Regions from separate parts of the Enterococcus sp. DIV0800 genome, predicted to be linked through region 1. Evidence: predicted binding sites of a transcription regulator. Region 1 holds the regulator's gene; each other region holds the start of a gene.
The links. The regulator LexA, encoded in region 1, represses DNA repair genes until DNA is damaged. The targets are predictions, from matches to a motif close to CNAACANNTGTTNG.

Region 1 (4,642 bases):
TGGCTGAAAGGCTAGGAGGAACAACCAAAATGGATTTAAAAGACTATATTGCAAGTATTCCAGATTATCCCAAAAAAGGCATCGTCTTTCGTGACATCTCGCCATTAATGGCAGACGGCGAGGCTTATCGTGAAGCAACCAAGCAAATCGTGAATTATGCAAAAGAAAAGCAAATCGACATGGTAGTAGGACCTGAAGCACGCGGCTTTATCGTTGGCTGTCCAGTCGCATTTGAATTAGGTTTAGGCTTTGCACCAGTTCGTAAACCGGGAAAATTACCCCGTGAAGTGATTGAAGTAGAATACGAAAAAGAATACGGAACAGATACATTGACTATTCATAGTGATGCGATCAAACCCGGACAGCGCGTACTGATCACAGATGATCTTTTAGCAACGGGCGGAACGATCAAAGCAACGATTGAATTGGTAGAACAATTAGGCGGGATCGTCGTTGGCTGTGCCTTCTTAATCGAATTAGATGAATTACACGGACGCGATAAGATCAAAGGGTATGATATCTTAACGTTGATGGACTATTAAAAATAAAACAGGGACCCTCTTATAATCTGAGAGAGTCCCTGTTTTATTTTTACTACTATCCAAAAAGCTACTAACAACTGGTTAGCGCTAAATAAGTTTAGGCAGATTTATGATAACGATGATCATAAGTCACGTAATAGAAATCTTCGGAAGGTTCCTTGTAATACTGTTCTTCTTCGACTTCTTCTTCATAATGATGTTCGGCGTAGTGCTGTGCATACTTCCGTTCATCCCATAACATGAACCATACGAGAAACAATCCAGCAAAAATGACGATCGTAGCTAAAGAACCTAATTTACCAATCAATAGACCTAACAACAACACAGCGATAACCAAACCAAATCTTCTTACTGCTTTCATCAAGAATCACTCCTAATTCGTATTATGAATTCATTTTTCAAAAATCGAAAAATGAATCTTATTCTCATCACGCAGGCCATTCCACGGAAGCTGTCCTTTTTTTAAAAGTTCCACACGGGCACACGAACGTTTGTTTGCATATTTATTATACGAATGTTTGTTCGTTTTGTAAAGAAAAAAATAATCGGAAATTGAATTCCGATTAATAAATATGGTTTCGGTACAAACCAACAACTTTTCCTAGAATAGAAACATTAGCAAAAATCAATGGTGCCAATTCATCGTTTTCAGGTTGAAGACGAATGTGATCGGCTTCGCGATAAAATCTTTTACATGTTGCTTCATTTTCGTCAGTCATTGCAATAACGATCTCACCGTTATTAGCCATGGATTGTTTACGAACAATGACGTGGTCGCCATCGTATATACCGGCGTTTATCATACTTTCACCGCGAATTGTCAACATAAAGAGGCTGCCGTCCTCACTTGATAGATCAGGCGGGATAGGGAAAAAGTCTGAAGCTTCTTCAACTGCTAAAATTGGTTCGCCGGCAGTAACGACACCCAGCATGGGGATGACTTGTGGTGTTACACCGATTTTTTCTAAGCCTGTAAGTGTCAGTTCAATTGCCCGTGGTTTTGTGGGGTCACGCTGGATCCAACCTTTTTTTTCTAATCTAGATAGATGTCCATGGACAGTAGAAGTCGATGAGAGATTCACCGCTTCGCCAATTTCTCTTACAGTGGGTGGATAACCTTTATTTTCAACGCGTTCGTGAATGAAACGCAAAACTTCTAATTGTTTAGTTTCTGTTCTTTTTGCCAACGCCCACACCTTCTTTCGTTTTTTTTAGTGTAGCATAATCTTACAAACAAATCAAACAAGCGTTCGCATTTGTTTGTGCTTCCAACTTTGTTTTTTTTATGTATAATTAATAGGGGGAAAGAGGTGCTGAAGATGATTAATGATGAAACAATTGCACGTATCAATGAATTAGCGAAAAAAAAGAAAACGGTTGGTTTAACTGATGCTGAAGCACATGAACAAAAAGTTCTGCGTGAGGAATACATTTCTTCTTTCCGTAGCGGCATGCGGCATCATATTGAAGGGATGAAAGTTGTTGATCCTGAGGGCAACGACGTAACACCAGAGAAATTAAAAGAGATTCAAAAGAAAAAAGGATTGCATAATAGAAAGTAAAATCTTTTAGCGATTTGCAATTGAAAAGTCAAAATAAATCGGTTACAATGGATCTGTAATTAAAGTATTTAAGACCAAAAAGGAGGAACTATCTTGTTCGACAAAATCGATCAACTAGGTGTAAACACAATCAGAACGCTAAGTATTGAAGCTATTCAAAAAGCAAATTCAGGTCATCCGGGATTACCAATGGGCGCGGCACCAATGGCATATGCATTATGGACAAAACATTTAAACGTAAATCCAGCCACTTCACTGAACTGGCCAAACCGTGACCGTTTTATTTTATCTGCGGGACATGGATCAGCAATGCTATACAGCTTGTTACACCTTGCAGGTTACCAAGTGACGATTGAAGATTTAAAAAATTTCCGTCAATGGGGAAGCAAGACACCTGGGCATCCTGAATATCATCACACAGATGGTGTTGAAGCAACTTCAGGTCCTCTAGGTCAAGGTATTTCAACTTCTGTTGGATTAGCAATGGCTGAAGCACACTTGGCTGCAACATACAATCGTGACAGCTTTGACGTAATGGATCACTACACGTATGCTCTTTGTGGAGATGGCGATTTAATGGAAGGTGTTTCTGGTGAAGCAAGCTCGATGGCTGGTCACATGAAACTTGGAAAATTGATTGTCTTATACGATTCAAATGATATTTCACTAGATGGACCAACTTCTAAGGCTTTCACAGAAAATGTCGGTGCTCGTTATGAAGCGTATGGCTGGCAACATATCTTAGTTAAGGACGGCAATGATTTAGAAGCTATTTCTAAAGCAATTGATGAAGCTAAAGCAGAAACAGGAAAACCAACCTTAATCGAAATTAAAACAGTAATTGGTTATGGCTCACCTAAAGAAGGTACGTCTGCGGTTCATGGAGCTCCAATCGGGACCGATGGAATTACAGCAGCCAAGACAGTCTACGGTTGGGAATATCCTGACTTTACAGTGCCAGAAGAGGTAGCAAAACGTTTCAAAGAAGAAATCAATGATAAGGGCGCGAAAGTTGAATCTGAATGGGATGCGATGTTCGCCAATTATGAAAAAGCTCATCCTGAGTTAGCTAAGCAATTTAAAATGGCCTTTGCGGGTGATTTACCAGAAAACTGGGAAGAAGCTCTACCTGTTTATGAGGAAGGCACGGCCCAAGCTAGTCGTGTTTCTAGTAAAGACGCTATTCAAGCAATTGCGAAAGCTGTTCCAAATATTTGGGGCGGTTCAGCCGATTTATCTGGCTCTAACAATACGACAATCGCGGATGAAAAGGAATTCCAACCAGGCTCTTATGAAGGCCGCAACATTTGGTTTGGTGTTCGTGAATTTGCGATGGCAAGTGCAATGAACGGAATTCATTTACATGGTGGCACACGAGTGTACGGCGGAACGTTCTTCGTATTTACGGACTATCTACGTCCAGCAGTGCGGATGTCAGCGATCCAAGGCTTACCAGTTGTCTATGTTTTAACCCATGACTCTGTTGCAGTTGGTGAAGATGGCCCAACTCATGAACCAATCGAGCAATTAGCCAGCGTTCGTTGCATGCCGAACGTGCAAGTAATTCGTCCTGCTGATGGAAACGAAACATCCGCTGCTTGGGTTCAAGCATTAAACGCTAAAAACAAACCAACGATTTTAGTTTTAAGTCGCCAAAACTTACCTGTCTTGCCAAACAGCAAAGACATGGCTAAAGAGGGCGTGTCTAAAGGTGGTTATGTGATTTCTAAAGCGGAATCAGATACACCAGACGGTATTTTGATTGCTACAGGTTCTGAAGTGAACTTGGCTGTTCAAGCACAAAAAGAATTAAAAGCACAAGGAAAAGATGTTTCTGTCGTTTCGCTTCCAAGCTTTGATTTATTTGAAGCGCAAGATGAAGCCTATAAAGAATCTGTTTTACCAAAAGCGGTAACCAAACGCGTAGTGATCGAAGCTGCATCACCATTTGGCTGGGAACGTTATATCGGCTCAGAAGGTAAAATGATCGGTATCGATCATTTTGGAGCGTCGGCACCTGGAGACTATATCTTAGAACAATTCGGTTTCACTGTCGAAAATGTAGTCAATACATTTAACAAATTATAATCGGCTTTGAAAGTTGAGAGGGATCTGTCCTTCTCAACTTTTTTGAGTTGGTATAACTAATAACTAAAAATAGTTGACATAATATTTTACTCGGATACCTAAGCTAGTTCGCTTTCATTTTTTCGTTAACATTAATAAAAATGTTTATCTATGAGCAAAATAATTTAGACAGAATATAAATTCTGTTATACTGTCCTTGTTCAATAGAATGCAAACTAAAAATCGATTAAACGAAAGAGGGACGACCATGAAAGTAGTAGTAGTAGGATGTACACATGCCGGCACCGCAGCCGTTAAAAATATTTTAGCCAATCACCCAGATGCAGAGGTTACCGTTTATGAGCGTAATGACAATGTTTCTTTCTTATCTTGTGGAATCGCTTTATATGTCGGTGGCGTAGTGAAAGATCCAGCGGGATTGTTTTACTCAAATCCTGAGGAATTAGCTTC
Region 2 (4,642 bases), on a different replicon from region 1:
CGCAAAATAAGCTCCGATGCTACAGCCGAATAAAGTGATCTGCTGCGCTTGCTGGTGTTTAAAAAGGATTTTTTCGACATCCGCTACTACATTTGACGGATTCAAGGCGTAGGGTTGGCCTTTGCGCTCACCATGTTCCGGCAGATCAAAGCTCCACACTTGATAGCCTTTGGGGACAGCGGCTTCAGCCAACAATTGAATGACCGTGTCTTCTTTATGAGATTGATCGCCATGAAAAGCTAAAACTATTTTGTCACTCGTCTCACCCCACCGAAGAATTGGGATTCCTTCAATCATATCTTTTGTTGTTTCCATTTAGCCCTCCACGATCTCCAAGCCTAACCCTGCCGCAATCACCAGCGCTTGATAGGAATCGACTTTTAAGCCCTTCAACTGTTCCATTGAACAAGCGATTTTACTGAAAGAATTGCTGGTAAAGTCCAGACCAGCTAATTTGGTTCGCTGCCAATTACTATTTTCCAAATTATTTTTTTCTAAAAATAAATGTTTCCACGTCACTTCAAAAAACTCGCCATCAGACAGTTGACAGTTCTCAAACCAGACATTCTTCAAATTCGTTGCACTAAAGGAACCAAAATTGATTAATGAGTCTTTAAAATGACAATCTCTAAGATAGCTCTCGGCAAAATTGCAACCCGTTAATTTACAATTTTCAAATACCACTTGATGAAAGCTGCCACCAATCCATTCTAAATTGGAAAAATCACAATTCTTAAAGACGACGTTTCCCGCTTCAAAACGAATTAGTTTCGTCCGTTGCATCGTAACCTTTTCTAGAATTGAATGGCGGATGACTAGATTTTCGCAAGTCAAATAGCTGAAATCCATTTCAAGTCCATGAACGGCTTCAAAGCTTGCTTCATCCTCTAAATAAAAATCCGACGCAAATCGTTGCGGCAAGATAGGTGCTGCTGGATAATTCTTTTTCATTTCATTGCTCCTCTGATATTTGATTGTCTCTAGTGTCCCATAATTGAAAAAAATTCTCCAGCCCCCTATAATATAACTAATTTTTATTAAAGGAGAAGCTAAAAAGAGCTTTTTATTTAGAAGCATGATAAACTGTAACATTGTGAGGTGAACTATGAACAGCAAATTAAAAGAATGGCTTCCAGTCATTATTATTGTTCTCTTGATTTTTTTGGCGCGGGCGTTTGTTTTCTCGCCAGTTAAAGTCGAAGGACACTCAATGGACCCGACATTGCATGACGGGCAGCGCTTGATCTCATCGAAAGTATCCAGTATCGATAGACAAGACATCATTACTACCAAAGAACCTGATAATACCAATCTTTACGTCGTCAAGCGTGTGATTGGGTTACCCGGTGACAAGATTGAAATGCAAGATAATGTTTTAACGATTAATGGAAAAGAATACAAAGAATCCTATCTAACGGATTATCAAAAGAAATTTAAAGAAGATAAACTATTCGATACCTATTCTTATAATTCAGCTTTCCAAGAGCAAGCAGCCAATGCGGACAGCTTTACGAATAATTTTTCCGTGACGGTTCCTAAAAATAGTTATTTTGTTTTAGGGGATAATCGCTTGATTTCTAAAGACAGCCGCATCTTCGGCTTTGTCGATAAATCCTTAGTTCAAGGAAAAGTCGTGTTACGATTTTGGCCGTTAAATAAGATTCAGCTCTTCTAATTTTTAAAGCCTTGGCAGGTCTGCCAAGGCTTTATTTATTTTAATCTTTTGGTGTGAGAATTTTTTTAGGACCTAATAGTTCCGCATGATGGATTTGTTCTAACTCAAAGCGCAGGACTCCACGCTCTTCTTCATTTAAAAAAATCTGCTGCTCTTTCTGCCCGCTAATCTTTCCTACCAGATCAGGGAAAAATTGGCCTTCACTGTCTAACGCTTCTAGCTGGATCGCGACACGTTTATTTTGCAGATAGGCTGCTTGCAAAAGCTCACCAATGGCTTCCATACTCATTTGACCTTTATCAAAATAAAGCTGTTTTCGCTGCTTTGATTCCTTATTTAACACCGCTGTATGATCGGACAAATAAAAACCAATCCACTTCATCATTCCGCGATCTTGATACACACGTTTTGCCTCCATAAAAAGTTGTTTCGCGCTTTCATCGTCATAAGACATCTCAATCCATTCCTTCCATCCCACCCGCGTGTCCACCAACAAGACCGGCTCGTTTAATCGCTGTTGCCCCTTCACTCAAGGAATGGGCCCTGACAATCGAAGTAAACTTGTAGCGATTCCGAATTTGGGCGATCACGTCATCGATTTGATCTTCTTTGATCGTCTGCCGCGGATCTTCAAACAGATTCAACTGTAAACTGCCGGCTGACTTCAGTGACGAAACGGTGATGGAAATATTACGGACCTCTGATTGATCCCAATATTTTTCAAATAGTAAACTTGCGGTACGGGTCAATGCTCGTCCTTGATTGGTGGGCGGTATCTTTAACTGATGATGAAAACCGCCCTTTCCCTCGCCGCGAAAAGCATAGCCGATCCCTAAGTGCAATGTACCACCTAAAACGCCCGATTTTCTTAGTCGTTGCGCCACTTGTTCGCAGATCTCCGCAACCACTGTTAAGATTCCCCCTTTACGCGCGTAATTTTTCGGCAAGACTTGGGAATTGCCGATAGATTTTTCCTTGCTTGGATATAACTCTTTCTCCGCTAGAATCGAGCGATCAATGCCCCAAGCATGCATGTAATGCTGCATCCCCATCACACCAAAATGATTTTTCAACACAAAAGGATCATTATGGGCCAAATCCCCCATCGTTTGCATTCCCATCAATTGATAACGCCGCTCCATTCGACGACCGATCCCACAAAAATCACTAAGCTTGATTGGCCAAATTTTTTCCGGTACGTCTTGATAATGCCATTGGGCAAAACGATTTTTTTCATGCTTGGCTTCAATATCCATCGCGATTTTGGCCTGCAAGGGATTGTCCCCCATTCCCAAAGAAGTATAAATCCCCAGGTTCTCAATGACCTCTTTTTGGATCATCTGCCCGACTTCAGCTGAGCTATTGCCGAATAATTTCCAACTATGAGTTAGATCACCAAATTGTTCATCGATGCTATATGTATGAATATCTTCCTCCGCCATGTATTGCCGGAAAATCTCTTGGATGCGCATATGATACTGAATGTAAAGTGTCATTCGTGGCGGTACGATCTTCAAATCCGGATGATTGGGAATTTCAAATCCGCGGCTGACATTGCTGATCCCTAAAACTTTTTTTGCCATCGGACTGGCAGCTAACACTAAGCCCGCATTTTCACGATCACCGCTCATGACTACCAACAATGTTTTTAATGGATGCCAGCCATGCTCCACGCATTCAACGCTAGCGTAAAAACTTTTTGAGTCCATACAAAAAACATCTCTGACTGGCTCTCCTTCGTAAATATTCATCAAAATCACCTCTCTAAAAAGCAAACATATGTTCGTTTTTAGTTTAAGTTGCTTTCTATTTTTTGTCAATGATTTACGTATAAAGATTGCATGAGAAACGAGCCTCCGAGATTTCTTTACTAAACCAATGAGGTTCGCTAAAATAAAAGATAGAAAGACTGTCCGTCCCTTGTTTTTAACACAATCGATTAGGAGGATTTCTCATGGCTCGACCTAAAAACAAAAATGAACTCATGGATGCAAGCAACCAATCCTATACCAAAATGATGGATCTATTAAACACGATTCCAGCAGAAAAATTAAATCAGACCTTTACATTCGATGTTGAAAAAGAAAAGCAAGCCCACTGGAAGCGAGATAAAAATTTAAGAGACATATTGATCCATCTATACGAATGGCATCAATTACTGTTAGATTGGATCGAAGCAAATCAAGCAGGTACGCCTAAACAGTTTTTAAAAGAAGGCTATAATTGGAAAACTTACGGCGCGATGAATGTAGAATTCTGGGAAAAACATCAAACTACCAGCTATGACGAAGCCTTGAAACTTCTTCAAACGACCCATGAAAAAGTAATGGACTTAGCCCAACAATTTTCAAATGATGAATTGTTTTCTAAAGGTGCCTTTTCGTGGGTCGGCGGAAGCACACTAGGCAGCTACTTTGTGTCAGCCACTTCCAGCCACTATGAATGGGCCATAAAAAAGATCAAGAAGTTTAATAAGAGCTTATAAATACGCAAAAAAATTAGTTTTCTCCCTTCAAAACGTTAGTGGGAAAACTAATTTTTTTTTCGTAGCCGAATCCGAATATTAGTCAAAAAACTAAGTAACTTGCGAAAAGCATAACTGAAAAAAATCCCGCAGCTAGCTGCTGCGAGATCACGTGTATAGCCTATGCTACTTTTTTATGAAGATGGCCTCCACGACACTGTAAAAAATTCCAGCCATGACAAAAATTATCCAGCTATAGCCCCACGAATGAGTCAAAAAGGACCAGCCAAAATAAATCATCGTAATCAGCGGCCAATAAATTCGCTCAAGGACATGTTTGGTGCGAGCTGAATCGCCATACTTTTCATACATCGCGTTAGGACCTGGTTTGTCCTCATCAACGACAAAATATTTTGCTGTGATGAACTTGTCAAAACTGGTGTAATTGATACTGCCGTAAATGATCAAGAAGACACCGACTGCCAAAAAAAGAAACATCATCG
Region 3 (4,642 bases), 740 kb from region 1:
ACAGATAAAGGCAAAAAAGTCATGATGGTCGGTGATGGGATCAATGACGCGCCAGCATTAGCGAGAGCCTCGATTGGGATGGCGATCGGTGCCGGAACAGATATCGCGATTGATTCAGCTGATGTTGTTTTGACTAACAGCAACTTACAGGATATTTTAAAATTCGTTCGCTTGGCTAAGCGAACTCATAGTAAAATGATCCAAAATCTCTGGTGGGGAGCCGGCTACAATATTTTAGCGATTCCTTTGGCCGCCGGTATCTTGGCACCAATTGGGATTTTATTAAGCCCAGCTGTTGGAGCAATCTTAATGTCTTTAAGTACGATCATTGTGGCGATCAATGCCATGACGTTAAACGTCTGAGTTTTCAGGCGTTTTTCTTTTTTTTTGGAAAAAAATTGAGAATTTAAAGCCTTTGAACTTATGCTATGTTGAATAAGAGACCTATCGGCAAGGAGCAGGAAAGAAGGGCGAAGGATGATCTGGCAATTTATGACAGGAAAAAAGGAACAGCGGCAGCTGCAACTAATCGAGTTATTGAAAGAAGAATGTTATACAGTAAAGGAATTAATGGGGCGGCTTGGCGTTAGCAGGAAAACCGTTTTACGGGACTTAAACGGTTTACAAGAAAAGGGTTATGCTAAAAAAATAGCTCAATGGCAGCTTGATTGGTCCAACGTAACGAGTTTTTCTGAGTTGTATCGCAAAATCCTTTTAGAGAATTCCACCTTCAAGCTGTTCCAACAATACTTATGGAGTGATGGACCACAAGAAATTGAGTATAGAAAAATCAAGCAATTAAATAATTATTTACTTATTTGGAATCTTTCAGTTAATCGACGACGAGGGTGTTTAAGCGGGGATACTCGTTTGATCTTCCATCTGCAGTTGAAGTTTTTACGAGATTTTTGCCAGTTAGAGGAGCGAGCGTTGTATCGTCGTCTGGCTCGGCATTATGAAGAGCAGCAGCTTTTTTATCCAAAGCAAGAGTTGATCCCAGACAAAGAAATGCTGTTGACCTTCGCAGCTGATTTTTCTTTGCCAGAAAACATTGCTGAGCTTTGTTTTTTTGATTATCTGCGTCATCATATCCAAGCTTGTCTGACGTTTTACCTTTGCCATGAAAAATATCAAACCCCTTTATACCAAGAAATCATCAGGAGCCTGCAAATCATTGAGATGGAACCTATGTGGGAATTAAATCCTAGTAAACAAGTTTTTATTCTTAAATTATTTGATTTGTTTTTAGGTATCCAGCAAGGCTTGCCTTTAGCGGTTTTCAACCAAAAATGGAAGACAAGAGAAGTACCGGCGATTTTATTTTCCTTTAGCAAGGAATTGAAACGATCGATTTCGCTATTAAGGAACTGTCGAATTGATGAATTGGCGTTGGCGCTGAATCATATCCTTTATTCCAGTTATCAAGTTTCGTTATCCTTAAATCCCAACTTAAAAACTTCGTTGCGAATTCAGGAGGGCTATCAAGCTTTTTTATCTTCAACCGAAAGAATTTAGAGGGATGTTTTTGCTTAATGAAGGGTTATGCTATAATGATGAAGACTACGCGTAGGAGGAGAGCAGATGGGGTTAAAAAAATTAGATGTTCCGACATCTTCGATTACAGAAGTAAAAAAATCACCAATGGATGTTTTTGCTCAAGCTCGCAAAGCCGACACTGGGGTCTATGTCTTCAATCGCGAAAAAATTGCTGGCGTGATGTTGACGAAAGAACAGTACGAAGCTTTAATTGAAGAATTAACAACCTTACGAGATACATTATACCAACCAGTGGAGCGGGAATTACCGGTCCCAGAAGAATTAGAGGAATTAGCAACGGCTTTACGAACCACCTTAGCGAAAGGCTCAGTGATTTCTGCCCGCTACTTAGACGAACGCATGGTAGCGACCGGCTTTATTACGAAGAAGACTGGCTTTGGCGGTGTTACGGAAATGATGAAGGAACTGGAAGACAGCGGTAAAATCGTTTATCAATTGCGTCGCAGGGAGCATAATAAAGTCATCTACGCTGAAATTTTTGGTGAAGCCCAAGAATTCCAGCGAGCAGCGGCGGATAAGCTGATGATTCGTAAAGTCAATCTGATTGAACGTTAAGTCGTTCAAGCGCTGAATCAGAAAAATAAATTTGGGGTCTAAAGCAAAAGCTTAGGCCTTTTTTTTACTATAAAGAAAGTCTAAAATTTTTACATGAATAAATCACTTTACAGCAGGTCTAGCCATGTCTGGCTTCACGAACTAGCTTTATCGGCAATAAGCAAAACGATTTCGAAATCGTTTGGTCTTATTGCTCAAAAGCTGAGCGAGTTCGCGAAAGCCTTTTTTAGTGCGGTAAGGTCGTTAGCTGAGAGACTACGGGATAGTTGTCTGTGAACAAACGTTCGGTTATAATGGAACCAGAATCATTGATAAGGACGCTGAAAGGGGAGGTGAATTCTGTGGCCGATTTAGTTTTTCCATTAAAAAATGATACGACGCGAAAAATTATTCATATTGATATGGATGCTTTTTTTGCGTCGGTTGAGGAGCGGGATGATCCTGAATTAGCGAAGCATCCCTTAGTAATCGCCCGCCATCCTTCTGATACTGGAGGAAAAGGAGTCGTGACGACCGCGAATTACAAGGCTAGAGTTTATGGGATTCATTCAGCAATGAGCGCTCAAAAAGCCTTTGAGCTTTGTCCCCAAGCAATTTTTAAACCCGGCGATCACGAAAAATACCGAGCGGTCTCGCAACAAGTTCGAGCCATTTTTCATCGCTATACAGATATCATCGAACCCGTCTCAATTGATGAAGCCTACTTAGATGTGACAGAAAATAAAATCAATGCCCGTTCAGCCATCAAAATTGCTCGCTTGATTCAGCAAGATATTTGGCAGGAGCTGCAACTGACTTGTTCGGCCGGAGTTAGTTATAATAAATTTTTGGCTAAATTGGCCTCTGACTATCAAAAACCGCGAAGCATGACAGTGATCTCACCAGAAGAAGCTGTCATCTTTTTAAAGCAGCTACCAATTGAAAAATTTCACGGTGTTGGGAAAAAGACCGTACCGAAAATGAATGAATTGGGAATTTTTACTGGCGAGGATTTATACGAAAAAAGTGAAATGTTTTTGATCCAGGAATTTGGTAAGATGGGCTATTCTTTGTATCGAAAAGTTCGCGGAATTCACGACTCGCCCGTCAGTGTTACTCGTGAACGCAAGTCGGTGGGGAAAGAACATACTTACGGCCGTCCATTGGCCACAGAGGACGAGGTTTTAAGTCAGTTAAGGCAATTAGCGGAAAAGGTCGAAGGCTCCTTAAAACGCGTGCAGCGGCATGGCAAAACGGTAGTCGTCAAGATTCGATATACAGATTATACGACTGTGACGCGGCGAGTGACGCTGCCTTATTACATAGAAAAAAAAGAAGAACTATTTTCCCAAGCTAGTTTGATTTGGGAGGAAATTGGCGGCATCGAAAAAGGGATCCGCTTAGTCGGTATCACCTTGACTAATCTAGATCCCGTTGCCTATGAAAATATTGTCTTGCCTTTGTGGGAGTGAAAAAGCTAGTTCGTAGAGCCAGACATCAAACAAGAAGAGCGACTAAATTAGTTCGCTCTTTTTAATTTGTTCAAAAGCTTTTTCGGAGTCATGGAGCTTTTCCCAAATAACGACTTCACCTTGTGCTAAAGATTTTTTGACATCAATGATCCGTTGATTGGCACTGCCACGAAATTGCAGCATCAAGTTTTTTTGCGCCAGTTCAAAACGTCCGTCAACGAGAATATCAATCTTGCTGAGCATTTCTAATTTGTCTTCACTGTCTTGCAACAGCTCCTCAAACGTGTAGCCGCTCCAAGACCAGATATCTTTCGTGTCGCCAAATTCTTCCCGCAAACGGTCAATCACTCTTAAGCAGACTTGAGTATTCAAAAAAGGCTCGCCGCCTAAGAAGGTGACACCTTGAACATAATCGTGGGCTGTATCCGCGATTAATTGATCTTCAATTTCTTGGGTGAAGGGCTTGCCGTAATGAAAATTTTGTGCAGCAGCATTGAAGCAGCCTTCGCAGGCAAACGGACAGCCACTGACGTAGAGACTATTCCGGACGCCTTCTCCATCAACAAAGTTGAAGGCCTTATAATCGGCGATGTATTGCTGACTTAACTCACTGGCCAGCCATTCTTTTGGTTTAGGATTACGCATGTTTTTTCACCTTTCAAGTAAAACAGGGAGCGGCAAAGAGCGCCGTCCCTGTCAATCGTATTTCCAGTTTCTATTTCATATGTTTGACGCGTGAGGCGATTTCTTCATGACGGCCGTGAACCATCGGACGTGCTTGCGGATTGCCTAGGTAGCCGCAAGTCCGTTTGACAACATCACAGGTTTTTGGATCATGGTTGCCGCACTCTGGACATTCAAAGCCGCGTTTGGTTGGTTTGAAGTCGCCTTCGAAACCACATTCGTAGCAATGATCGATCGGTGTGTTGGTTCCTAGATAAGCGATGCGATCGTAGCCATAGTCCCAAACAGCTTCCAAAGATTTTGGATTTTGCTGCAATACTGGGTATTCACAATAGTGGATGAAGCCGCCAGAACAATATTTAGGATAGTCTTTTTCGAAATCCAATTTTTCAAAT

Region 2: a site for LexA is predicted at 3,448-3,461, ahead of IGI54_RS13240 (Y-family DNA polymerase). Genes of this name have one in related genera too.
Region 3: a site for LexA is predicted at 2,386-2,399, ahead of dinB (DNA polymerase IV). Genes of this name have one in related genera too.

What each region holds. Positions count from the first base shown of each region.
Region 1 is NZ_CP187898.1:1,180,679-1,185,320, forward strand. Features, by position in the region: gene recJ (single-stranded-DNA-specific exonuclease RecJ) at 1-15, shown strand, start outside; gene IGI54_RS05775 (adenine phosphoribosyltransferase) at 30-542, shown strand; gene IGI54_RS05780 (hypothetical protein) at 640-903, opposite strand; gene lexA (transcriptional repressor LexA) at 1,106-1,729, opposite strand; gene IGI54_RS05790 (DUF896 family protein) at 1,862-2,104, shown strand; gene tkt (transketolase) at 2,198-4,192, shown strand; gene IGI54_RS05800 (FAD-dependent oxidoreductase) at 4,440-4,642, shown strand, end outside.
Region 2 is NZ_CP187899.1:276,270-280,911, forward strand. Features, by position in the region: gene IGI54_RS13220 (alpha/beta hydrolase) at 1-315, opposite strand, end outside; gene IGI54_RS13225 (pentapeptide repeat-containing protein) at 316-951, opposite strand; gene lepB (signal peptidase I) at 1,106-1,675, shown strand; gene IGI54_RS13235 (hypothetical protein) at 1,716-2,153, opposite strand; gene IGI54_RS13240 (Y-family DNA polymerase) at 2,131-3,426, opposite strand; gene IGI54_RS13245 (ClbS/DfsB family four-helix bundle protein) at 3,630-4,160, shown strand; gene IGI54_RS13250 (permease prefix domain 1-containing protein) at 4,326-4,642, opposite strand, start outside.
Region 3 is NZ_CP187898.1:1,923,217-1,927,858, reverse strand. Features, by position in the region: gene IGI54_RS09405 (heavy metal translocating P-type ATPase) at 1-363, shown strand, start outside; gene IGI54_RS09400 (DeoR family transcriptional regulator) at 478-1,515, shown strand; gene IGI54_RS09395 (prevent-host-death protein) at 1,582-2,112, shown strand; gene dinB (DNA polymerase IV) at 2,454-3,563, shown strand; gene nrdG (anaerobic ribonucleoside-triphosphate reductase activating protein) at 3,606-4,208, opposite strand; gene nrdD (anaerobic ribonucleoside-triphosphate reductase) at 4,279-4,642, opposite strand, start outside.